4 regions of the Marinomonas vaga genome follow, and region 1 is predicted to be linked to each of the others. Evidence: predicted binding sites of a transcription regulator. Region 1 holds the regulator's gene; each other region holds the start of a gene.
What was found. Region 1 encodes sigma-54, which starts transcription at its own class of promoters, with help from an activator protein. Its sites were predicted from a motif close to TGGCACNNNNNTTGCTNT; they were not measured.

Region 1 (6,144 bases):
AGTTTGACCGTGAGAGTTTGAATGGTCGCATCAAGTTTCTTGTAGAGGACGGTACCTTCAATCAAGTGGATCAGTTACCTGCTTTTGTTCGGGTATTAGGTATTTTCAATGTGGATTCTTTATTGAAACGCCTAACATTTGATTTTTCAGACCTTTATGAAGAGGGGATGCCATTCGATGACTTCTCCAGTAGTTTGGTGATTCAAGACGGCATGTTGAACACCGATGAGCCTGTAAGGGTGATTTCGCCGACGGCTGAGGTGAGGCTGACTGGCAGTGCTAACTTGGTTGATGAGACTTTAGACGAGCGTTTAACGGCAACAATTCCAATCAGCAGTACTTTGCCTGTGGCGGGGTTGCTGCTGGCCACACCGCAAATTGCAGGGTTGCTATATATTACCGATAAGTTGATCGGCGATAAGATATCTCAAGTGACCAGTATTCAGTATGAAATTAAGGGGCCGTTTGCAAACCCTGAAGTCATCCCTGTGAAGTACAATCCACGAAGATAAGGGTTAGGTTTAAATTAAGAGAGTGAGGCGTTACATGGGAAACTGGACTCATAAGTAACGCCATTAAATTAGGGGCTAGGCTAGGCCTAGTTGAATGTCTTGTTGTTCCCGCAAGTATTTAAACAGCTTCTTTCGGTTGGTCGTGCCTTTATCTTGGCTGACTTCCTTTTGCGCCATGCGAACAAGGGATCGTAGGTGTTGGATATCAACCGATGGGTTCTGTTCGATATATTGATCCAGGGCAGATTTGCTGTTCTCACCGATCAGCATATCTCGTGTTGCTTCCAGTTGGTGAAAACGTTTGTTGCTGGCGGCCGAAGCGCTGTCAAACAGTTGTACGCGGTGTTCAATGGCTTCTGCATCTTCAGTCCGCATCACTTTTCCGATGTATTGAAGGTGGCGACGCTGAGCGCCCCATTGTTTGATGCGATCCGCTTCTGCTAAAGCATCTCTTAATGTATCAGACATGGGAACTTTCTTACGCTGTGCTGGGGTAAGTTTTACCAGCTTTGCGCCCAAATCCTGTAACGCTTCCATTTCCCGCTTAACTTGGGTTTTGCTTTTTATTTCTTCTTCGTTTTCGTCGTAGTGTTCAAAATCAGTCATTATGTATTCATCTAAATTAAATATAGAGTGGCTAGGCCAAGGAATGCTAAAAAGCCAACCACATCCGTAACGGTTGTGAGTATGACGCTCCCTGCCAACGCAGGGTCGATGCCAAGTTTTTTGAGGGCAATGGGGAGCAGGGTACCAGTTAAGGCTGCGAATAATAAGTTAATTATTATAGCGCCTGCAATGACATAAGCAATTTGCCAGTCACCAAACCAGACGACAGTGAGTGCAGCAATCACTGCAGCCCACAGCAAGCCATTGATCAAGCCAACAATAATCTCTCGGTTTAAAAGCCATCTAGCATTGCTGCCACCAATTTGGTTTAGGGCAATACCTCGAATTACTAGGGTGAGTACCTGGGAGCCAGCAATGCCTCCCATGCTGGCTACGATTGGCATTAATATGGCCAGGGCGACGACCTTGTCTAGGGTGTCTTGAAATAAGCCGATCACATAAGATGCGGTGAAGGCCGTTACTAGGTTAATCCCAAGCCATACCGCGCGACGTTTTGTGGTCTGCATGATGGGGGCAAAGGTATCCTCGTCATCATCAAGACCTGCCATAGAAAGCATAGAGTGCTCTGCTTCATCACGAATGACATCTACCACGTCATCGATGGTGATACGGCCAAGTAGTTTCTTGGAATCCGGGTCAAGGACGGGGGCCGACACTAGGTCCATTTTTTCAAACAGTTGAGCGACTTCGGCAGCGGATTGGTCGGCATAGATAACGTCACAATCTGTTTCCATGATGTCACGGACCTTGGCTTCAGGATCAGCAACCAGTAGTTTCGTTAGGGGTAAAATGCCTAAAAAGCGATCAGAACGACTGACCACCAAGAGGCTGTCGGTCATTTCTGGTAACTCGTTATGACGGCGTAAAAATCGAAATGCTATGTCGACGGTGATGTTCGGACGTATGGTGATGGTGTCCGTGTTCATCAGGCCGCCGGCTGAGTCCTCTGAATAGCTGAGGAGTGCTTCCATGCGTGCACGATTTTGTGCCGTCATGGAAGCCAGTACTTCTTTTACCAATGTTTCTGGTAGTTGTTGAAGTATGTCGGCTAAATCGTCGTTATCAAAGTGTTCAGAAACCGCTAGAAGTCGTTCTGTATCCATGGATTTCATAAACTGGATACTGATTTCTTCGGTTACATACTGGAGGACTTCACCTTGGTTTTTGTGGTCAATAAGCTCCCAAAGAAGTTTACGTTCTTTGGGGGGGCTGGATTCTAATAAGCGAGCAACATCCTGAGCGGGTAATGCGCCATTCAGAAGGTAGCGTATTTGCATGGTGGCGCCTGTCTCTAAAGAGTCAGATACGGCCTGCAAATGTTCAAGGGTGGTTTGCTCACTGCTCATAGTTGCTGTTATTCGCCTTCATCAAAGCGGTTATTAATAAGCTCTATGATGGCTGCCATGGCAGCTTCTTCGTCTGAACCATTAACTTTTACCTTGATGGTGGTGCCTTTTGCTGCAGCTAGCATCATCATTGCCATAATGCTTTTGCCATCCACGTTTCGGCCTTCTTTCTCAATGGTTACGTCAGACGAAAATTGCGAAGTGGTCTCAACTAGTTTGCCTGCTGCTCGAGCATGCAGACCAAGCTTATTAATTATCTCTATAGATTGCTCTAGCATGCTGTGTCCTTACGTTAATGGTTCGAATGCGTTCTGCAGGTCACCATTATTAGTTTGAGCGCGGAGAGTGTCCAGTTTCTCGCTTGATTGAGCCAACTCAGCAATCTGTGCCAAGGTCGCTAGATGGTCATCACATTGGTGTGGCGGCACAATTAAAGCAAAGATTAAGTCAACGGGCTTGCGATCAATGGAATCAAAGTCAATGGGGGTATCCAAAGACATTAATACTATGGTGGCATGGCTGGCTTGTTCTAGGCGGCAATGGGGGATGGCGATGCCATTTCCGATGCCTGTGCTTCCAAGTTTCTCTCGGCCGAGTAATGCATCGTACACTTCTTCAGCATTACAGTGTAAGCGTGAGCTGATGGCTTCTGATATTTGCTCAAGAAGGCGCTTTTTGCTTGTGGTGCTTTCTTTCGCAAAGACTAATTCTGGCTTCACTAAGTTTTTGACGGACATGTTAAAAACCTTTAAATGAGACGTTTACGTTCGTTAGATGGTGGAATATTCATCGCTTCGCGGTATTTCGCAACAGTTCTTCGGGCAACTTGGATACCTTGGTCAGCTAAAATAGTTGCGAGTTTGTTGTCGCTAAGCGGTTTTTTGGCTGGTTCATCTGCAACCAGCTTCTTAATCATGGCCCGTATGGCTGTTGACGAGCACTCGCCACCGGATGCTGTGTTCACATGGCTTGAGAAAAAGTATTTCAGCTCAAATATGCCTCGGGGTGTATGCATGTACTTTTGTGTCGTCACTCGAGATATGGTTGACTCGTGCATTCCTACTTCTTCTGCGACATCATGCAACACCATAGGTTTCATGGCTTCCTCACCAATTTCGAAGAATTCCACTTGGCGAGAGACGATGCAGCTGGCAACTTTCAGTAAGGTCTCGTTACGGCTTTGCAGGCTTTTTAAAAACCACTTGGCTTCTTGTAAAGAGTTACGGATATAAGACACATCATCATTGGACTTCGATGTGGCTAGCATTGCAGAGTAAGTTTCATTAATTTTTACGGGCGGTAGGGCATCATTGTTAAGTTCAACCTGCCATACACCCTTATGCTTTTTAACACTTACGTCCGGGATTACGTAGTCAGTATCACTGGTATCAACGAGGGATCCAGGGCGTGGGTTAAGCTGTTGGATTAAACCGATGACTTCTTTTAAGGCGTCTTCTTTGAGCTTGGTTTTGCGTGTTAGTTGAGTGTAGTCTCTGTTGCCTAACAGTCCAAGGTGTTGATCCACAACTAGATGGGTGCTGCGATAGAGAGGATGATCTTTGTAAGCTTCCAATTGTACTAATAGACATTCCCGTAAATCTTGAGAACACACGCCCACGGGGTCAAAGCGTTGCAACCGGTGTTGAACGGCTTCTACTTCATCGAATTCTAAATCTTCCAGTTCCTTTGTTAGTCCTGTGAAAATTTCTTCAAGGGTCGCTGAAAGGTAGCCGTCTGGCTGTACGCTGTCTATGATGGCGTAAGCGATCTCAATATCCTTATCGGACATGTGAGTCAGATTGAGTTGCCAGATTAGGTGGTCTTGAATGTCTTCTGATAGTGCATTTCGACTGTCTAGATCTTGTTCGCCCTCGAAGGCTGGGCTGTCAGACGCCGCTGCTGAGTTCTGGTAGGTGTCATCCCAGTTACTATCAATGGAAAGTTCATTTGGGATGCTTTCCGTCCATTCTGACTCGACACGGGAGTCCTCTGAAGACTCTTGGTTGGAGTCAATGTTCTCTACTGTCGAAGCCGCTTCGGCAACTTTTGCCTCAGCGTCATGGTTGAAGTTTTCTTCCTCGTCTAACTCTAGTAAAGGATTGGACTCCAAGAAGTCATGTATTTCTTGTTGTAGGTCGAGCGTTGACAGCTGCAGCAATTTGATTGCTTGCTGTAGCTGAGGTGTCATTGTTAACTGCTGACCGATTTTAAGTTGCAAAGACTGCTTCATAGCGCAACTCTTTTAAAATTAGAATTTTGGAATGAGTTATGCATACTACTCCCTTTTGATGGGAAAAATAAGGGGCTTACAGGCGGAAGTCGTCGCCCAGATAAATTTTCTTGACTTGCTCATTGTTTATTATGGTCTCAGCGGAGCCAGAGGCAATAATATGCCCATTGCCTACAATGTATGCTTTGTCACAGATATCTAGGGTCTCTCGCACATTGTGGTCTGTAATAAGTACGCCGATACCGCTATTTTGCAAGTGGCGGATGATTTGCTTGATGTCACCTACTGAAATAGGGTCGACGCCAGCAAAGGGTTCGTCAAGCAGGATAAACTTAGGGTTCATGGCCAATGCTCGAGCGATCTCAACTCGGCGTCGTTCGCCACCTGATAACGCCATACCTAAATTTTTACGGATGTGCGTGACATGAAACTCTTCTAGTAAGCTTTCTAGCTTTTCTTTACGCTCAGCTTTCGATAGCTCCTTGCGCGTCTCTAAGATAGCAGAGATATTATCTTCTACGCTCATCTTTCGAAATATTGAAGCCTCTTGAGGCAAATAGCCGACCCCTTTTTGAGCGCGAGTATGCATGGCATCTTGGGTGATGTCTTCCCCATCAATATATATGCCCCCTTGGTCGTTGGTGACCATGCCGACAATCATGTAAAAACAAGTGGTCTTTCCTGCACCATTTGGCCCCAGTAGGCCCACGGCTTGCCCCGTGCTCACGTCAAGAGAAACGTCTTTTACTACTTGTCTTTTCTTGTAGCTTTTTGCGAGGTGCTTCGCTTCTAAAATAGCCATGCTGTTTATCCTTGATGCTACTGCTCGGTGGCTGGCTGTAGGGTCATGTTTACGCGGCCTGAACCACGATTCTCGGCGTTAAAAACATCGGTCTCCATGTAGTAATGTATGTAATCCGCCGCGATTTCGTTGTCACCACGTTTTAGGAAGCCGTTTTTATGAATTTCTAGCTCACCCGCTGAGGTGTCGTAATCAAGAGTGTTTCCTGTTGCTTTAAGCAGTGTGCCAGCTTCATCAAGTACTTGTGAGAATTCCGATGGAGTTCCTGTTGCATGGAGAGACTGAAAAGCACTCGTGGCAGTGTTGGTATTTATGATTAAGCTTTCAGCCACGATCCGAATGCTGCCTTGGGTTGCGATAACATTACCCTTATAGGTTGCAACGCCACTTTTTTGATCAAAGGTGGCCTTGTCTGCCTCTACGCTGATCGGTTGAGATTGATCATCAGGTAGTGCATAGGCAGGCACTGAAAGTATTATGGCAAGGGTTGAAATTAGCTTAATTTTTTTCTGGTTCATAAGTACCTACTACACCGCCATCGAGGGACGTTGTTTCTTCTTTTAGGTTGTGAATGATGATGTCAGAAGATGTATTTATCTGAGCGCTACTGAGTTTTGCTTGTGCTTT
Region 2 (6,144 bases), 640 kb from region 1:
AAGAAATCAATGCCAGGGATATAGGCACTAATAGGATCCCCTGGATACATCACGTTGTAGCCCACTAATAAGTAAACAAAGCAAGCGATGCCATAGAGCAAGGCGTTCTTGTTTAGAATCTCGACAGTATTCTTACCACGTACTAAACCTGCTTCTAGCATGGCAAAGCCTGCGGCCATCCACATCACCAAAGCGGTACACATTAAAAAGTAAAAGGTATCCAGTGCGTAACTGACCTCAATCACCATGTTTCCCATAAACAACTATCTCCAAGCAAATTAATATGAATCACTAGAGGGAAAATTTATTTCCTGATAGTGCTATTACAACTTTCAGGCCATACTTTTCTAAAATATTGAAAAATAAGTGTTTTTTTTATTAACTTTGATATCTGAACGGGGTTTTCACTGGGGTATTTGATCCTGGGTTCTCAGGCACCGATTTAGATCATTGCTTGCACAGTTCTTACGCAAAAAAAAGCCACGCATATAGCGTGGCTAACTTCCCAAGGGGGATTCAGCAATTAATATTGCTGTCCAGGGATCCATGTCGTACCTGCTAATGGCACACGCGCCATAGCTGCGGCTTCGACATTTAAAGCAACTAAGTCTTCTGGCTCTAAGTTACGAAGGTCGTTCTTACCACAGGCACGGGCTAAAGTTTGCGCCTCTAGGGTCAAAACTCGCAGATAATTCGCCAAGCGATTACCGGCAGCAACAGGGTCAAGACGCTTCATTAAATCAGGGTCTTGCGTTGAAATGCCTGCTGGATCCTTACCTTCTTGATAATCATCATAAAAGCCAGCCGCAGAACCTATTTTTTGGTAGTCTTCTTCCCATTTCGGGTCATTACAGCCCAATGCAACTAAGGCAGCCGTACCAATTGCAACAGCGTCCGCACCAAGAGCCATACACTTGGCAACATCGGCACCGTTACGAATACCACCAGATACGATCAACTGTACTTTGCGATGCATGCCCATTTCTTGCAGCGCTTGAACCGCTTGTGGAATGGCCGCCATTGTCGGAATACCAACATGCTCAATGAACACGTCCTGTGTCGCTGCGGTACCACCTTGCATACCATCAACTACAATCACGTCCGCACCCGCTTTTACAGCAAGCTTCACATCGTAGTAAGTTCGCGTAGCACCTACTTTGATGTAAATCGGCACCTGCCAATCAGTGATCTCACGTAACTCTTGAATTTTAATCGCCAAGTCATCAGGACCTGTCCAATCTGGATGACGACACGCAGAACGCTGATCGATGCCTTTCGGTAGGTTTCGCATCTTAGCGACACGATCAGTGATCTTCTGCCCTAGCAACATACCGCCACCGCCAGGCTTGGCACCTTGACCTAATACGACCTCAATCGCATCCGCCTTACGCAGATCGTCAGGATTCATGCCGTAGCGAGATGGTAAGTATTGGTAAACAAGCTTTTTAGACTGACCACGCTCTTCCGGTGTCATACCACCATCCCCTGTGGTCGTAGATGTGCCCGCAATCGAAGCACCTCGGCCTAGAGCTTCTTTAGCATTTGCAGACAAAGCACCGAAACTCATCCCCGCAATCGTGACAGGGATGTCCAATTTAATGGGGTTCTTCGCAAATCGATCACCTAACACAACCGATGTATTACAGGTCTCACGATAGCCTTCTAATGGGTAGCGAGACATACTCGCGCCCAAGAAAAGCAGGTCATCAAAGTGAGGGACTTTACGCTTCGCGCCAAAGCCACGAATGTCATAGATACCAGTGTCCGCAGCTCGGCGGATCTCTGCCATAGTGGCACGGTCAAAGGTTGCAGACTCTCTTAGGCTTGCGTTGTATTTGGATTCATTACTCATGATTCTAACCTCTCAAATTTAGTATGCAGACGCGTTATCAACTTTGAATGTATAAAGTTGACGTGCTGAGCCGTAGCGCTTAAAGGCCGCTGGGTCTTCGTCCACGCCAGCCTTCGCCAAGAGTCCACTAAGCTCCTCAAGGTGCTCAGGACGCATTTCTTTTTGAATGCAATCTGCACCCAATGACTTCACTTCGCCTTTAACATAAATATGTACTTCGTAGAGAGAATCCCCCAAAGCTTCACCCGCATCGCCACATACTACTAGAGAGCCTGATTGGCCCATGAAACAGCTCATGTGGCCCACACTGCCTTTCACCACGATGTCGACACCTTTCATGGAAATACCACAGCGAGCACCAGCGTTACCTTCGATGACCAGTAGACCACCTTGGGCTGTTGCACCAGCAGCTTGAGAAGCATCGCCTTTCACTCGAACGACGCCTGACATCATGTTTTCCGCTAGGCCTTGCCCCGCATTACCGTGGATCGTTACGCTAGCCGTTTTATTCATACCAGCACAAAAATAACCAGCATGACCATGAATATCCACGTGCAAATCTGCATCAAGGCCCACGGCAATATTATGCTCACCCTTAGGGTTGGCCACGCTCCATTCTTTTTCAGTGAGCGACGTCTGTTGCGCATGTAGAGCTTGGTTAAGTTCACGAATGCTGTTGTTAGCTAAATCAAATTTTTTCATGGTGTTCCCCTACTACTTACGTTCCCAGATATAGAATGTCGCTGGCTCTGGTTCCCAAACTTTGGCGTTTTCAATGCCAGGTAACGATGCAAGTGCTTGGTACTCTGAAGCCATAGCAACATAATCTTCTGTTTCCGCTAGCACAGCTGGTTTACAAGCAATCGGGTCACGCATGACAGCAAAACCATCTTTGGTACCAATAGTGAAAGTGAAAAAGCCATCTAGGTCTTTAAGAGCGTTTTCCAAAGCACCTTTTAACGTATCACCGTTATTTAGACGCCAAGTTAAATAACCAGCTGCCACTTCTGAGTCGTTTTCCGTTTCAAAGGTGATACCTTCACGCTTTAGCTTGTCACGTAAACGGTTGTGGTTTGACAAAGATCCGTTATGCACCAAACACAGGTCGGAGCCAGTAGAAAACGGATGGCTACCTTCCATCGTGACGGCAGATTCTGTTGCCATACGGGTATGACCAATAATGTGGCTCCCCTTCATACCGCTCAAATTAAATTTAGAAGCGATGTTTTCCGGCAAACCCACTTCTTTCAAAATCTCAATTGACTGGCCAGCACTAAGCACCAGTACGCCCTCAGCATTTGCCGTAATCCACTCGCGAACCGTCGACTCCGCTGCTTTTACTTTCAGCACAGCAACGTTAGAGTTCTGCATCCAATCCGCTTCACATGCCAAAGCCGTGGCAAGTTGATCGGTGAATCCAGCCCAATTAAAGGTGTCACTTGGATGACGAAGCGTCAGCTTGACCCAATCCTCTGACACATCATCCCCATAAATGGCAAAACCTGCGCTATCTGGGCCACGATCTGTCATGGCGATCAGCATTGGCTCAAAAAGCTCACCTAACTTACTTTCATATTTATCGTTTTTTAGATAAAGACCGACTATTCCACACATGGTAGAAACCTCTATTTAATTAAGTATTTGCTAACAAATAGCGCTTAGAAAAACTCTGAGTACTTCTTAACTTCCCAGTCAGACACATGGCGTAGGTATTCGCCCCACTCAGCTCGCTTAACTTTTAAAAACTCGGCGACAATGTCGCTGCCCATTGCTTCAACAAAAATGGAATCTTTCTCTAATTCATCAAGAGCAGCCCCCAGACTCTGAGGTAGGATCGAGATGTTTTTCGCAATAATCTCTTCGAGGGATAAGTCATACAGATTGATGTTCATTGGTTCACCTGGATCAAGCTCACGCTCAATACCGTCTAACCCTGCCGCAATCAATGCAGCGTGAACTAGGTAGGGGTTACAGCCTGAATCAGGTAGACGGAATTCCAAACGACCGTATGGCACTCGCACCAAAGCAGAACGGTTATTATCGCCGTAACACTCATAAGCTGGAGCCCAAGTCGCACCCGAGCTGTTACCGCCAACAACAAGGCGTTTGTAAGAGTTCACGGTTGGTGCCGCAAAAGCACAAATGGCTTTAGCGTGGGCCAAGATGCCTGCGGTAAAGTGATAGGCCATTTTAGACAGCCCCATGCCATGCTTATCACTGTCATCACCAAACAGGTTTTTGCCCGAGTCATCGGTAATAGATAAATGGAAGTGCATGCCATTTCCGGTTTTATCTGCTGCGGGTTTTGGCATAAAAGAACAGATAATTCCCATATCGTTTGCGATTTCACCCGCTGCCATGCGCACAAAGGTAAAACGATCCGCAGACTCCAAGGCATCGCCATAGGTGTAGTTAATTTCAAACTGGCCATTAGCGTCTTCGTGGTCGATTTGGTACACATCAAAATCTACCGCTTGTAATGCTTCAACCAAACGCTCTAGAAACTCTCGAGAACGGGATAACCCTTTATAGTCATAACAGGGTTTTGCAAGAGTATCGGAATCATCAACAGGAAGTAGCTCTCCGTCGGTGCCTTTTTTGAACAAATAAAACTCCGGCTCTAGACCTGTATTCAGAGTCCAACCTTTGTCTTCTAAGCGTTGAAGCTGATTTTTAAGTACCACACGTGAACAGTAAGGGTGTGGTGCATTATTAACATAACCATCACACACAAGGCGTGCATAGCCAGGCTGCCAAGGCACAATGCTTAAAGTAGAAAGGTCACCACGAGCAAGGAAGTCTGGACCGTGAGGCTCCATAGCAAGACCTGCAACGGCAAAACCCGCAAAGCCAGCCCCCTTTTCAACCACATCAAAAATGTTCTTGGCTGGAACTGACTTAGTCTTAGCGACACCGTGAATGTCAACAAACTGGGCAAGCACATATTTGATTTGATTTGACTCTAAAAAACTTGTGACTTCATTAGATTGCATTGCATTACTCCTAAGTTAATTTGCGCAACTTATGGAAGACTTGGCGCCATGTTAATGGAGAACAAGATTTCCCACAAGGAAATTAATATTCTTAATAGTAAAGCAAACTTCTTGCCAAATACGCACTGACAGTTATATTTTTTTCCTGAAGTGAATATAATCAGGCTTTGAAGGCGATAACCTTAATCTCAATAAGCTGATACAATGAAAATATCGAACTTAGAGGGTCATAAAATGACGAATAGCGCACCATCAAGGCACATCAAGGCACTAAAAGAAGGCGAAATTAGCCAAGAACGTGTCGGATCACCTCGCCTAAGGCTCGAAGACTATATCGCCATGCAAGTGAAGCGTAAGCGCATTGCCCAAGACCTCAAGATCGCTGACGTGGCTCGTATCGCTAAGTTAAGCCAAGGAATGGTGAGCAAAATAGAGAACGCTCAAGTTTCCACAAGTCTCGATACACTTGGACGACTTTGCGACGCCATTGGCTTATCTATCTCTCAATTATTTGCGGACTACGACCGCCCAGAAGGCGGTGCCCAACATACAAAATCTGGCCAAGGTATGGAGGTGGTTAGACGTGGCACCGAAAAAGGCCATACCTATCACCTACTCAATTACACCAGAGGCGAAACTCAATTGGTGGAACCCTTTTTAATTACAATGGATGATGCGAGCGAAATCTTCCCGACGTTTTCCCACGCTGGGCAAGAGTTCATTTATTTATTAGAAGGTGAAATCATGTATCGCCATGGTAATAAGCTTTATCATTTGGAAAAGGGGGACTCATTATCCTTTGACTCCAGTATTCCCCATGGACCAGAGGAGTTACTTGAAGTGCCAATAAAGCTTCTTTCTTTTATTACTCACAGCAATTCAGACAATTAAACGACTACAACCGTTTAACTGCTAAGCAGGTAATCGAGAGATAATGCTATCGATAGGTTTTAAATGCTGCTCCAAGGCTGCGACCACTCTGGTGACATCTCGATCTGAAAGAGCCTCTACGATTTCCGTATGCTCTTCGATAATGGTGTGAATGCGTTCAGGGTCCATACTTAACGCCGTATAAGCCACTTGTATCTTTCTATTTTGCATGGCCTCGTACATTTCCAGCAGTACCGGATTGCCAATGGCCTCCACCATTGCTCCATGAAACCCAATATCCATAAAGATATGTTTGTAGAAGTCTACCGCCCTAAGATCCTCTTTTTTCGCTTCATAGCATTCCACCATAGCATGGTGTAGCTCCATCATCTTTTCAGGTACTGGAATGCCCTCCACACAAATACGGGT
Region 3 (6,144 bases), 640 kb from region 1:
TAGCTCAATAAAACGTTCAGCCTCAAGCTTTAAAATTGAAGAAAGTAAACTCTATGCCTAAAAATCCAACAATAACTGTCGTGCTTCTAAAGCAGGTTTGAGCATAACATGTAAGCCAATTAGCCTAATTTCACGGCCATTTTGGCGTTTTAACACTTCTTTTAATAACTCACGAAATGCCTGTAATTCCAATCGACCACGGGTGTATTCAATGGTGGTTAATTGAAAATCCGCGAATTTAATTTTTATGCCTTGTTTGGCAATTAACCGCTCTGGTGGCACTTTTTTTAAACGCACTTCCAGCTCAGGGAATAACCGCTGCTCGATCACAGCCCAACAATCCTCAAAAGCACTGATGTTGGCGGAGAAGGTGCGCTCCACACCGACAGATTTGCGTTCACGGTGGGGCGTTACCGCTCTAGTGTCTAAGCCATGGCTTCGATTCCACAAGGATTCGCCAAGACGACCAAAGCGACGGATCAGCTGCATATGATCGGTTTGACGAATATCGGCACACACATAAAAGCCTGCATCGTTTAACTTTTTTAAACTGACCTTGCCGACCCCTGGAATCTTCTCAAGAGGCAGAGAATCAATAATGCTTTGCATCCTATCTGGCGGGATTACAAACTGACCATCGGGTTTGTTCATGTCTGAAGCGACCTTGGCGAGAAACTTAATAGGCGCCACGCCTGCGGAGGCGGTCAGATTCAATTCATTACGGATGTCTTCTCTAATGGCTTGAGCAATTAAAGTGGCGGATCCTCTATGAAGAGTACAGTCCGTCACATCCAGATAGGCTTCATCGAGTGATAAGGGTTCAATCAGCTGGGTATAACGCTCGAAAATAGCCCGAATTTGCCGAGAAATGTCTTTGTACACCTGCATCCGCCCTGGGACGACCTTCAGGTGCGGGCAAAGCTTCCTAGCCAATCCTGTCGCCATAGCAGAGCGCACACCAAATTTACGGGCTTCATAATTGCAGGTGCTGATCACGCCCCGTTGGGTTTCACTGCCCCCAACCGCTAGGGGAATGTTGCGGTAACTGGGTTCATCACGCATTTCGACCGACGCGTAAAAAGCATCCATATCAATATGAATAATTTTTCGATCACTCACGGACGACACCCAACTAATACTGGTTAAATATACAGTCAATTACACCTTTTTAGAGGCGATAAGTCCATACTAATCTGCTCAATTCATTCGAGCCCACGCCTAGCCAATTCATTTTTTATACCGCACCAAACTAAAGCAGATGCACTTAAACACAACATTTTTAGTTTTTAAGAGGCATAATCCGTTTCAAAGTTAAACCTAATCACTAGGGCTAGCATTAATTTAATATTATTATTTTTCATAAAAAATCAGACCAATAGAAAACGTTATTAAACAACTGTTTTTAAATGACTTTTTTAAAAATTAAGTCACTCTAGTTTAGGTTTAATTCTCTTTTTAAATAACAGGTTTTCATTTAGCTTGGCACGCAAAGTGCTTTAACGTCTAAGTGTTCGTACCCTTGGAAAGTCGGACATCACAATTTAATCAAAATAGAGAGCTAGGGTTCCGACATCATGTTTGATGTGTCTGGTCCGAGAGCTTTCGACCTTGGAAGTTGCAAGGTTACACGGCGGGATAAAAGCCCGGGAGACCACATGGCGATATTGCCAAGGGTACTCCATGTGTAATTAAACAAACTGAAAAGGTGACTTCCTATGAAATTCCAAACGAAAAAAGTACCCGCTCTACTGTTTGCTCTCCTCGCTTCTTCCCAAACACTTGCTCAAGATGATTTTAAAGTCTGTTGGTCGATTTACGCTGGTTGGATGCCTTGGGCCTACGCCAATCAATCCGGCATCATTGATAAATGGGCTGACAAATACGATATCAACATTGAAGTCGTACAGATCAATGACTATGTGGAATCCATGAACCAGTACACAGCCGGTCAGTTTGACGCTTGCACCATGGCGCAAATGGATGCTTTGACCATCCCGGCCGTCGGTGGAGTAGACAGCACAGTCCTGATCGCAGGGGACTACTCTGATGGTAACGATGCCATCATTCTAATGAATAAAGACGAGTTGTCTGACATTAAAGGACAAGACGTAAACTTAGTGGAATACAGCGTTTCCCACTACTTGCTAGCCCGTGGCTTAGAAACAGTTGGAATGAGCGAACGTGATGTGCAAGTGGTTAACACCTCTGACGCCGATCTAGTTTCTGTATTTGGCTCCGGTGATGTCACAGCAACCGTTACCTGGAATCCTCTGGTCAGCGAAATTCTCTCCATGCCTAAAACCCACAGTGTGTTTGATTCTTCTATGATTCCAGGTGAAATCATCGATGGCCTGATCGTTAATACTGAGACCTTAAAAGCCAACCCAGCCTTGGGTAAAGCTTTAACAGGCGCTTGGTTTGAAATCATGGCTGAGATGTCCGGGGACAGCGACAGCGCAAAAGAAGTACGCACCTTGATGGCTGAAGCCGCTGAGACAGACCTAGCAGGCTATGACGCTCAGTTAGCGAAAACTCACATGTATTACACCCCAGCCGCAGCCCTAGAACTGGTTAATAGCCCTAAACTCGTGGACACCATGACCCATGTTGCAGAGTTTTCCTTTGAACACGGTTTATTAGGAGAAGGGGCGCCAAGTGCTGACATCGTGGGAATCGAAATGCCTGCTGGCATCTACGGTGACCCAAACAACATCAAGTTGCGTTTTGACAACACCTACATGCAAATGGCCGCAGACGGTCAACTGTAATGCTCTCAGGCGTGCTGCTCATACTTTGAGCAGCACGTTCCTAAGAACCTTCACATGAAGACGCATGTATGAAAAAACTGATTAACTATACCCCCTCCTCAGCAAACCAAGTATTGCTCGGCTTATTGCCCTTCGCATTGCTTATTGTGATTTACATGCTGAGTTCGGATGCGCGCTTGGCCATCAATCCAAGCGATAAGCTATTGCCCTCTTTCACTCAAATGGGTGACGCCATGTACCGTTTGGCGTTTGAGCCTAGCCGACGCACAGGGGAATTGGTGTTCTGGCAGGATACCCTAAGTAGCTTGCTGAGATTATTTGCAGGGGTCGGCATCGCCGCGGTTTTTGGCTTATGCCTAGGCTTGCTGACAGGCGCTTTGCCAGTATTGTACGCCAGCTTAGCGCCGTTACTGACCGTGATTTCACTGATTCCACCACTGGCTATTTTGCCGATTCTATTTATCGTCATCGGCCTTGGGGAAGCCTCAAAAATCACCTTAATTGCCATTGGTGTTGCGCCTTTTATCGCACGTGATATCCAGCGACGTACTCAAGAGATCCCAAGCGAACAATTGGTAAAAGCTCAGACCTTGGGCGCCAGCACTCCGCAGATCTTAATCCGTGTATTGCTTCCTCAAGTGATGCCTAAGCTGATCGATGCCGTGCGTTTGTCTTTAGGTTCCGGTTGGTTGTTTCTCATCGCGGCGGAAGCCATTTCATCGACTGATGGCTTAGGCTATCGGATCTTTTTGGTAAGACGTTACATGTCCATGGATGTGATCCTTCCCTATGTGGCTTGGATTACTCTGCTCGCCTTTTTGATTGATTACCTACTCAGTGCGCTCAACACCCGACTTTACCCTTGGAATGCGGAGAGCAAATCATGAGCCAGCCATTTATTGAAGCCCGCAATGTCGGCAAACAATACGGCCAAGACATCATCTTGGAACGGGTCAACATTCAAGTGCAAGAAGGAGAATTTGTCACGCTAGTTGGTGCATCCGGCTGCGGTAAAAGCACCTTTTTGAAAATGATTCTAGGCACGGAACAAGCTTCATCTGGGGAGCTCTTGCTCAATGGCCAAGCCATGCCCAACGAGCCGGGACCAGATCGCGGGATTGTGTTTCAACAGTACTCGGTGTTCCCTCACATGACCGTACTGGAAAACGTCGTTGCGGCGAAAGGCTTTCAAAAAGCCTCCCTCAGTGGCTATTTGTTTGGCAAAGAAAAGCAACAAGCCAAGGATGAAGCAACGGAAGTATTGACTCAGGTAGGACTCAGCCATGCACTTAATCGTTACCCCCACGAACTTTCTGGTGGCATGAAGCAACGCCTTGCTATCGCCCAAGCGGTGATTTGCAAGCCACGTATCTTGCTGCTCGATGAGCCATTTGGCGCCTTGGACCCGGGCATCCGCGCTGACATGCACCGCCTTATCCTAGACCTTTGGAAAAAGCACAAACTCACCATCTTCATGGTGACCCATGACCTGAAAGAAGGCTTTTACCTTGGCACACGTTTATGGGTGTTTGACAAATTACGTCACGATCCACATGCCCCCAACGCTTACGGTGCTTCCATCACTTACGACCTGCCTGTGGGTGAAACGCAGGACAGCCTTTACCAAGAAATCACCGATCAGATTCGCCCTGACAGCATGGCGACTGAGCAAACGGAGACCGTCTTATGACACATTATGAAACCATTATTCCACCGGCCAGCCATTGGTCACTTCGCGTTCGTCGCGGGACACAAATAACCCTCACAGACCTTGAAGGTGGCGCCAATGTTGGCATGGTGTTTTACAACCCAGAAAACCTACTAGAGCGCTACAACGCCCCAGATACTTTAAAAGGACAACACACCTTTAAGTTAACGCAAGGGCACTGCCTTTATTCAGACATGGGGCGAATTTTTGCCTCCATTATTAAGGATTCATTAGGCTGGCATGAAACAGTCAGTGGTAATAGCCACGCTTCTCATATCGCAGCCCAATGGGGCAGCCGTGACTATCAGAGCGATCACAATGGCTGGATGCAAAACGGCCACGATGCCATGTTAGTGGAGATGGCGAAATACGGTCTCACGCAAGCGGATATCACCGCCAACCTAAACCTTTTCAGCAAGGTGCAAACAGACGCCGAGGGCAACATGGCATTAGTGCCAGATCACAGCCCAGCAGGCAGTGAAATCACCCTACGTTTTGAAATGGACACCTTAGTGATGCTGCATACCTGCCCTCATCCTCTCAGCCAAGCGGACAGCTATCCCCGTAAGCCCGTAAAACTGCTACTTGAAAAAGCCGCACCCGTAACTGACGACGACTTATGCAAAAACTCCCGCCCAGAAAACCAACGGGGCTTCGCCAATAACGCTTTGTACCATTTCGGAATGGAGGCCTAACCCATGATTAAAGAAAGTCAACGATTACCAGAAAAAGCCAACCAAAAATACACTGTCGACGCGGGTGATTACTTCATACGTTATGTTCCCGCGGGGGCCACGTTTCGCTTTGTGGATTTAGAAGGAAACCAAGCTGCAGACACCTTGTTTTACAACGCCCACAACCCAGCTGAACGCTACAGCGCCACGGACACGATTCGAGAGCAAGGCAATGTATACCTCACAGCTGGCTCCCAGCTTCGCTCCAATGAAAACAACATCATGTTGGAAATCGTTGCCGATACGTGTGGCCGACACGATACCCTAGGGGGCGCCTGTGCCACCGAGAGTAATACGGTTCGTTACGACCTAGAAAAACGCTGTATGCATGCCTGCCGTGACAGCTGGATGCTGGCCATCTCAGAAAACCCAAAATTTGGCTTAGACAAACGTGACATCAGCCACAACATCAACTTCTTCATGAATGTGCCGGTCACTGAGGCCGGTGGACTCACCTTTGAAGACGGTATTTCTGCTCCGGGCAAGTACGTAGAAATGAAAGCAGAAATGGATTTGATCGTCTTGATCTCCAACTGTCCACAGCTTAACAACCCTTGTAATGGCTACAACCCAACACCAATCGACGTATTAGTCTGGGAAGCTTAACCAAACAACCGACTCCTCTTGTCATTTCAGTGGACGGCCACTGTCATATTTTCAAAAACCGGGACGACCCGGTGAAGGTTGAAAAATGTTTCACACTGTTTTAATTGCTAACCGTGGAGCAATCGCTGCCCGAATTATCCGCACCCTACAGCGTATGAACATCAAGGCTGTAGCCGTGTATGCCGAATCCGATGCCAAAAGTCGTCATGTAAAACTGGCCGACGAAGCCTATTCTCTGGGAGAAGGGGCTGCCAGCGACACCTACTTAAACGTCGACAACATTTTGCGCATTGCCAAACAATGCGGCGCCCAAGCCATCCACCCGGGA
Region 4 (6,144 bases), 1.6 Mb from region 1:
AGAAAGGCACGAACAGAATATCCATATCTTGGGATGCAAGATGGCGGGCAAGCTCTGGGAATTCCACATCGTAACAAATTAGGATACCGATGCGGCCTGCGTCCGTGTCCCACACACGTACTTCGTAACCGCCTTCGATGACCCAGTCACGGCGTTCATGTGGCGTAATGTGGATCTTGCGTTGTTCTTCGATGGTGCCATCGCGACGACATAGGTAGCTGACGTTGTACATGATGTCGTCTTCAACCACTGGCATGGAGCCGGTAATGACGTTGATGTTGTAACTCACTGCCAGCTGTGACATTTCGCTCACAAAGCGCTCCGTGAAGGAGGCTAAAAAGCGGATGGCTTCGGTCTGGTTGGTTTGATCCGGCGCTAAGCCCATCAATGGCGCATTGAAGAATTCGGGAAATAGGGCGAAGTCACTCTTATAGCTGGACAATGCATCAATGAAGTATTCCACTTGTTTCAGTAACTCTTCTACGCTGCCCACTTCACGCATTTGCCATTGTACGGCACCGATACGCACTTGCGTTTTGCGGTACTCAAGTACAGTGGTCTCTGGTTCGTAGAAGATGTTTTTCCACTCGAGCAGCGTTGCGTAACCACGGGACTTTTCGTCTTCCGGTAAGTATTTAGTTAGCAAACGAGTGACTTGGAAGTCATTCGATAATTGGAACGTAAGGATCGGATCGTAGATACGACGTTTGTCCACCGCTTCTAAGTATTCTGCTGGACTCATTTCATCCGCATGCTGGTAGTAATTTGGAATGCGGCCACCAGCCAAAATGGCGATCAGGTTTTCTTGACGACATAACTCTTTGCGAGCTTCGTACAAGCGTCGACCAAGACGGTAACCTCGGTACTCTGGGTCGATCAGTACGTCCAAACCATAAAGGGCGTCGCCATTTTCATCATGGTAAATACGCTCACGCTGGTCCACTAGATCGTCGTAGGTATGGGGGTTGCTAAAGCGCTGGTAGTTCACTTTAACAGACAGGGCGATACCCACGATTTGGTCGTGGTCAACCAGACAGATTTGGCCGTCTGGTAGATCCTTGATGAGTTTGCGAATCGTGTTTTTTGGCCATGAACCGCCAATGTCATGATAGACGCGATCCATGAGGGCTTTGACTTGTGGGTAGTCATCAAGTGTTAAGTTACGGATCTTAAGGTGTAGATCTTCCAACATGGGAGCTCCAAAATAGATTGCAGTGATGTGGGTACTATATCGCACTTCTTGGCGGGTTTTGCAGATTAGATGTGATGCAAATAAGAAAACCCCCGCCGAGGCGAGGGTTTCCTAGAAGAGTTAATAATCGTTAGAGATTATTTTTTGAACTCTGGGTATGCTTCCATACCACATTCAGAGATATCAACACCTTCGTACTCTTCTTCTTCAGTAACACGAACACCCATGATTGCTTTGATAACCAACCAAACAACCAAGCTTGCTACGAATACCCATACGAAGATTGTTAGAGCACCAGCGATCTGGCCACCGAAAGAAGCGCCGTCGTTCGTTAGAGGTACTGCTAGAAGACCCCAAAGACCTACAACACCGTGTACAGAGATAGCGCCCACTGGATCGTCGATTTTTAGTTTGTCTAGAGTCAGGATAGAAACCACAACGATCAGACCACCTACAACACCGATTAGCGTAGCGCCAAGAGCGGAAGGAGTAGAAGGCTCAGCAGTGATGGCAACAAGACCAGCCAAAGCGCCGTTTAGAAGCATTGTTAGATCTGCTTTGCCGAATAGGATACGTGCTAGGATCAATGCGCCTACTGCACCACCTGCTGCTGCAGCGTTAGTGTTTAGGAACACCATTGCAACAGAGTTAGCGTTAGCGATATCGCCAAGTTTTAGAACAGAACCGCCGTTGAAACCGAACCAACCCAACCAAAGGATGAATGTACCCAAAGTGGCTAGAGGTAGGTTTGCACCTGGGATCGCACGTACTTCGCCGTTAGGGCCGTATTTGCCTTTACGAGCGCCAAGTACTAGAACACCTGCAAGTGCTGCTGCAGCACCGGCCATGTGTACGATGCCTGAACCTGCGAAGTCAGAGAAGCCCATGTCGCCTAGGTTGTACATGCCGAATACGTCTGCACCACCCCAAGTCCAAGAACCTTCTAGTGGGTAAATAACACCAGTCATTACCACTGCGAAAGTTAGGAAAGCCCAAAGCTTCATACGCTCAGCAACTGCACCAGATACAATAGACATTGCTGTTGCAACGAATACTACCTGGAAGAAGAAGTCAGAAGCGCCAGAGTAAATAGAACCGCCTTCGAAGCCACCTTCACGGCCAGCGAAGTCAGATAGCGTAGACGCTACGTCTACGTCTTGAATACCAGAAAGGAACCAAGTGCCGCCGTACATGATTGCGTAACCGCAAACCAAGTACATGATACAAGAGATCGCAAAAAGCGCGACGTTCTTAGTTAGGATTTCAGTTGTGTTTTTAGCACGTACAAGGCCTGCTTCTAACATTGCGAAGCCGGCTGCCATCCACATAACTAGTGCGCCACACACCAAGAAGTAAAAGGTGTCCATGGCATATTGTAAGTGAAAAATTTGATCTTGCATGTTTCGCCCCCCTAAAGGCTTGTAAGATTCGAGCAGTAATTAAACCGCGTCTTCCCCAGTCTCGCCGGTACGAATACGAACCGCTTGCTCAAGATTAACGATGAAGATTTTACCGTCGCCGATTTTGCCAGTGTTGGCAGCGTTAGAGATGGCTTCAACAACCTGGTCAGCCATGTCGTCTGCAATGGCTAGCTCGATTTTTACTTTTGGTAGAAAGTCCACAACGTATTCCGCACCGCGGTATAGTTCTGTGTGACCTTTTTGACGTCCAAAGCCTTTAACTTCTGTCACGGTAATACCTTGTACACCGATTTCAGAAAGTGCTTCGCGAACATCATCCAGTTTGAATGGCTTGATGATGGCAGTGATAAGCTTCATACCTACAGTCTCCTTAATTAAGTCTGGCTTATTGTCGTGTCGCAGGTGTTTAGAACTATACAAGGAGTGTGCCATGTTAAAGAAAAGACCGATAAAACCTGCTAATCCCTTGCTATTAAAGGGCTTGCAAGTTTAGACCTCTTTTTTTGCTCATTCACTGTAAGGAGTTTGCAAAGAGTGGTGCTGGTGCGGTTGTTCAATTTTGGTGCATTATGGCGTAATAGGCTGGTCTAAATTGTGATTTGCAGTGTTATTTGTTTGTTATTACAGATTTTTTAGTGAATAAAACTGCGCCCCTATTGGGCGTTTATGGTTTTTTTTAGGGTCTTTGTGTTGGCTTTGATTCGGGTTGTGCACTTAAAGGATGCGTTTGAGGAGTGCGATTATGGGGCATAATTGTGTACAGACATTCTTAAGTTGGACTCTTATAATGAAGAGAACAGGAATCAAACCAAGAGGTCAGTATGATTGATCAATTTATAAAGCAACTGGGCACTGGACTTGAACAAGCTGCCAGCACCCTAGGTAAGCTGCCAGCAGAAGAAATCCAAGCACAACTGCATCAAGTGGCTAAAAACACCTTAACCAAAATGGACCTTGTCACTCGAGAAGAGTTTGAGGTGCAAGCGGAGATGCTGCAAAAGTACCGTGAGAAACTTGTCCAATTGGAAGCGCGTCTAGCGGAGCTGGAAGCTACAGAAGACAAGTAAAGGTTATTTCCAGCCTTGTAACCATTGATCTTGTTGCAAGGTCTGCCAAGGCATTGGGTAGGTGTTCTTGTTATATACGGCTTCGAGCACCACTTCAGTGACGATCTCATCTTCATCTCTGATGAGTTCGGTCACAATAAAATGCTTCTCTTTATTTTTTGGAACAGCGGACGTCCACTTTGAGAGTAGTAGCTTGTTTGGGTTGAGTTTTTTCATATAGATCCTCCTATATGTAATACGTGACCTAGGGATAATTAGATTGTTTAGCCATTTCAAGGAGTGAGTATGAGCTTAGCAACTGTATACAGCCGTGCCCGTGTGGGGGTTTCGGCGCCTCTCGTTACCGTGGAAACGCATATTTCCAACGGCTTACCGTCTCTCAATATTGTAGGCTTGCCCGAAGCCGCTGTACGTGAATCGAAAGATCGTGTGCGCAGCGCCATTATCAACAGCCAGTTTGAATTTCCCTTACGACGGATCACGATCAACCTAGCGCCAGCGGACTTGCCCAAAGAAGGGGGGCGCTACGATCTTGCGATTGCCATCAGTATTTTAAAAGCTTCCGGACAGTTAGCTGAGTGCCAACTCGGCGAATATGAATTTGTGGGGGAGCTGGCACTCGCAGGGGATTTACGTGGGGTTCCCGGCGTCCTGCCTTCTGCCATGGCAGCTAAGGCTGCGGGACGCAAAATGGTCTGTCCATCGGAAAATGCAAACGAAGCAGGATTAGTCGAGCATAAAATCTACCATGCACACCATCTGACCCAAGTCACGGCGGCCTTGCTGGGGTTATCGAAACTGGAATTATGTTCTGCTGTGCCAAGAGCAGAAGTGCCTGTTCAACACCTGCGAGATATGGCGGATGTAAAAGGCCAATACCAAGCGCGGCGGGCCCTCGAAGTCGCCGCTGCCGGGGCTCATAATTTACTGTTCATTGGCCCTCCGGGAACCGGCAAGACCATGCTGGCGTCACGATTGCCAGGCATCATGCCAAGAATGATTGAATCGGAAGCCTTAGAAGTAGCGGCGGTGCAATCCGTCTCTGGGCGCAAAATGGGGATCGACTGGCATTGGTCAGAGCGGCCTTTTCGCAGCCCCCACCATTCCAGCTCCGCGGTGGCTTTAGTGGGCGGAGGATCAGTGCCTAAGCCTGGAGAAGCCTCTTTGAGCCATCGTGGCGTACTCTTCTTAGACGAATTACCCGAGTTTGATCGCAAGGTGTTGGAAGTGCTGCGTGAGCCATTAGAGAATGGCGAGGTGCACCTTTCTAGAGCCCGTGGACAAGTCTCTTACCCCGCCCGTTTTCAGTTGGTGGCTGCCATGAACGCTAGCAATGAAGCCTACAGTGGAGGCCAAGAATACTACCAATCCTCCGCCAGTCAGAAATACCTGAAAAAACTGTCGGCGCCTTTTTTAGACCGCATTGATTTGCATGTGGAAGTCCCCCCGCTACCCACGGATGTGCTCGTCAACGAACAAGAATTAGGAGAGGCCAGTGATTCCATTCGTCAACGGGTAGAAGCCGCAGTTACTCGACAACGGGCCCGACAAGGGTGCCAAAATGCTTTGTTGAGTGGCCGTGAACTGGAACGCATCTGCGCCCTCAATGATAGCGATAAGGTTTTTATGCAACAGGCACTCGATCGACTTAAGCTGTCTGCGCGGGCCTATCATAGAGTACTACGGGTTGCCTTAACCCTAGCGGATTTAGAGCAAACTACCGTGACCAGAAAACACCTGATGGAATCCCTAAGTTACCGAAAAATGGAGAAAAACATGCTTGGAAATGGGGGAGCTAGTCGTTAATCACTCAATCAGCCTTTTCTCGCTTAAAAATGATAGAAAAGGCTGTCAAATCTATTAGATGGTGTAGGATTAAAGATACTTTCCTAACGAGAGAACACCATGCAAATTAGCTTAAAACCAAGGATGGCTTGGCCGATGTTTGGTGCATTGGTTACAGCAACATTATCTACCCAAGTTATGGCCGCAGGCCAAACAGAGCTTGGGATCTCCTACTCATCTATTGAATATGTGGAACCGGGTGTCATGCGCGAAGAGGGCAACCTTTTTGGCTTCCAAGGACGCTTTACTAACTATGGCTCCACCTTTGTCGCATTGGAAGTGGACTACGCCTTCGGTGATATGGACTACGAAGGTTCTGGAACCCTCCAAGATATCCCTAATAATCTATTCGAAATGCGGGCCTTGTTTGGACCGCGCTTGTATCAGTCAACTCGGTCCCAACTGCACGCCTATGCTGGGATTGGCCAACGTTACTTATCTGATGACAGTAGTGGCATGAAAACCAGTACTCGAACCACGGGCTATACGCGGGAGCAATACTATTGGTACATACCAGTGGGGTTGAACTGGCAACGTAGCTTAGCCAGTGGCTGGGAAGTGGCATTACGTGCGGAGTACGACTACTTTATCGCCGGGCGTAATTACTCAGGTATTGATG

Region 2: the regulator sigma-54 is predicted to act here: its motif matches at 4,945-4,962, upstream of glnT (type III glutamate--ammonia ligase).
Region 3: the regulator sigma-54 is predicted to act here: its motif matches at 1,481-1,498, upstream of ACZ5DR_RS01115 (putative urea ABC transporter substrate-binding protein).
Region 4: the regulator sigma-54 is predicted to act here: its motif matches at 3,027-3,044, upstream of glnK (P-II family nitrogen regulator).

What each region holds. Positions count from the first base shown of each region.
Region 1 covers NZ_AP043903.1:3,363,187-3,369,330, reverse strand. The annotation lists gene ACZ5DR_RS15930 (YhdP family protein) at 1-512, shown strand, start outside; gene yjgA (ribosome biogenesis factor YjgA) at 588-1,118, opposite strand; gene mgtE (magnesium transporter) at 1,130-2,485, opposite strand; gene ACZ5DR_RS15915 (HPr family phosphocarrier protein) at 2,494-2,763, opposite strand; gene ACZ5DR_RS15910 (PTS sugar transporter subunit IIA) at 2,773-3,222, opposite strand; gene ACZ5DR_RS15905 (RNA polymerase factor sigma-54) at 3,234-4,715, opposite strand; gene lptB (LPS export ABC transporter ATP-binding protein) at 4,792-5,517, opposite strand; gene lptA (lipopolysaccharide transport periplasmic protein LptA) at 5,535-6,035, opposite strand; gene lptC (LPS export ABC transporter periplasmic protein LptC) at 6,016-6,144, opposite strand, start outside.
Region 2 covers NZ_AP043903.1:227,509-233,652, forward strand. The annotation lists gene ACZ5DR_RS01075 (ammonium transporter) at 1-257, opposite strand, end outside; gene ACZ5DR_RS01080 (FMN-binding glutamate synthase family protein) at 524-1,852, opposite strand; gene ACZ5DR_RS01085 (GltB/FmdC/FwdC-like GXGXG domain-containing protein) at 1,871-2,554, opposite strand; gene ACZ5DR_RS01090 (class II glutamine amidotransferase) at 2,567-3,466, opposite strand; gene glnT (type III glutamate--ammonia ligase) at 3,511-4,845, opposite strand; gene ACZ5DR_RS01100 (helix-turn-helix domain-containing protein) at 5,080-5,736, shown strand; gene ACZ5DR_RS01105 (FCD domain-containing protein) at 5,758-6,132, opposite strand.
Region 3 covers NZ_AP043903.1:233,746-239,889, forward strand. The annotation lists gene dinB (DNA polymerase IV) at 58-1,119, opposite strand; guanidine-I (ykkC/yxkD leader) riboswitch at 1,548-1,652, shown strand; gene ACZ5DR_RS01115 (putative urea ABC transporter substrate-binding protein) at 1,716-2,768, shown strand; gene ACZ5DR_RS01120 (ABC transporter permease) at 2,837-3,655, shown strand; gene ACZ5DR_RS01125 (ABC transporter ATP-binding protein) at 3,652-4,458, shown strand; gene ACZ5DR_RS01130 (urea amidolyase associated protein UAAP1) at 4,455-5,171, shown strand; gene ACZ5DR_RS01135 (urea amidolyase associated protein UAAP2) at 5,175-5,816, shown strand; gene uca (urea carboxylase) at 5,902-6,144, shown strand, end outside.
Region 4 covers NZ_AP043903.1:1,789,024-1,795,167, forward strand. The annotation lists gene ACZ5DR_RS08250 (GNAT family N-acetyltransferase) at 1-1,192, opposite strand, end outside; gene ACZ5DR_RS08255 (ammonium transporter) at 1,330-2,592, opposite strand; gene glnK (P-II family nitrogen regulator) at 2,632-2,970, opposite strand; gene ACZ5DR_RS08265 (accessory factor UbiK family protein) at 3,435-3,680, shown strand; gene ACZ5DR_RS08270 (TIGR02450 family Trp-rich protein) at 3,684-3,896, opposite strand; gene ACZ5DR_RS08275 (YifB family Mg chelatase-like AAA ATPase) at 3,966-5,486, shown strand; gene ACZ5DR_RS08280 (hypothetical protein) at 5,586-6,144, shown strand, end outside.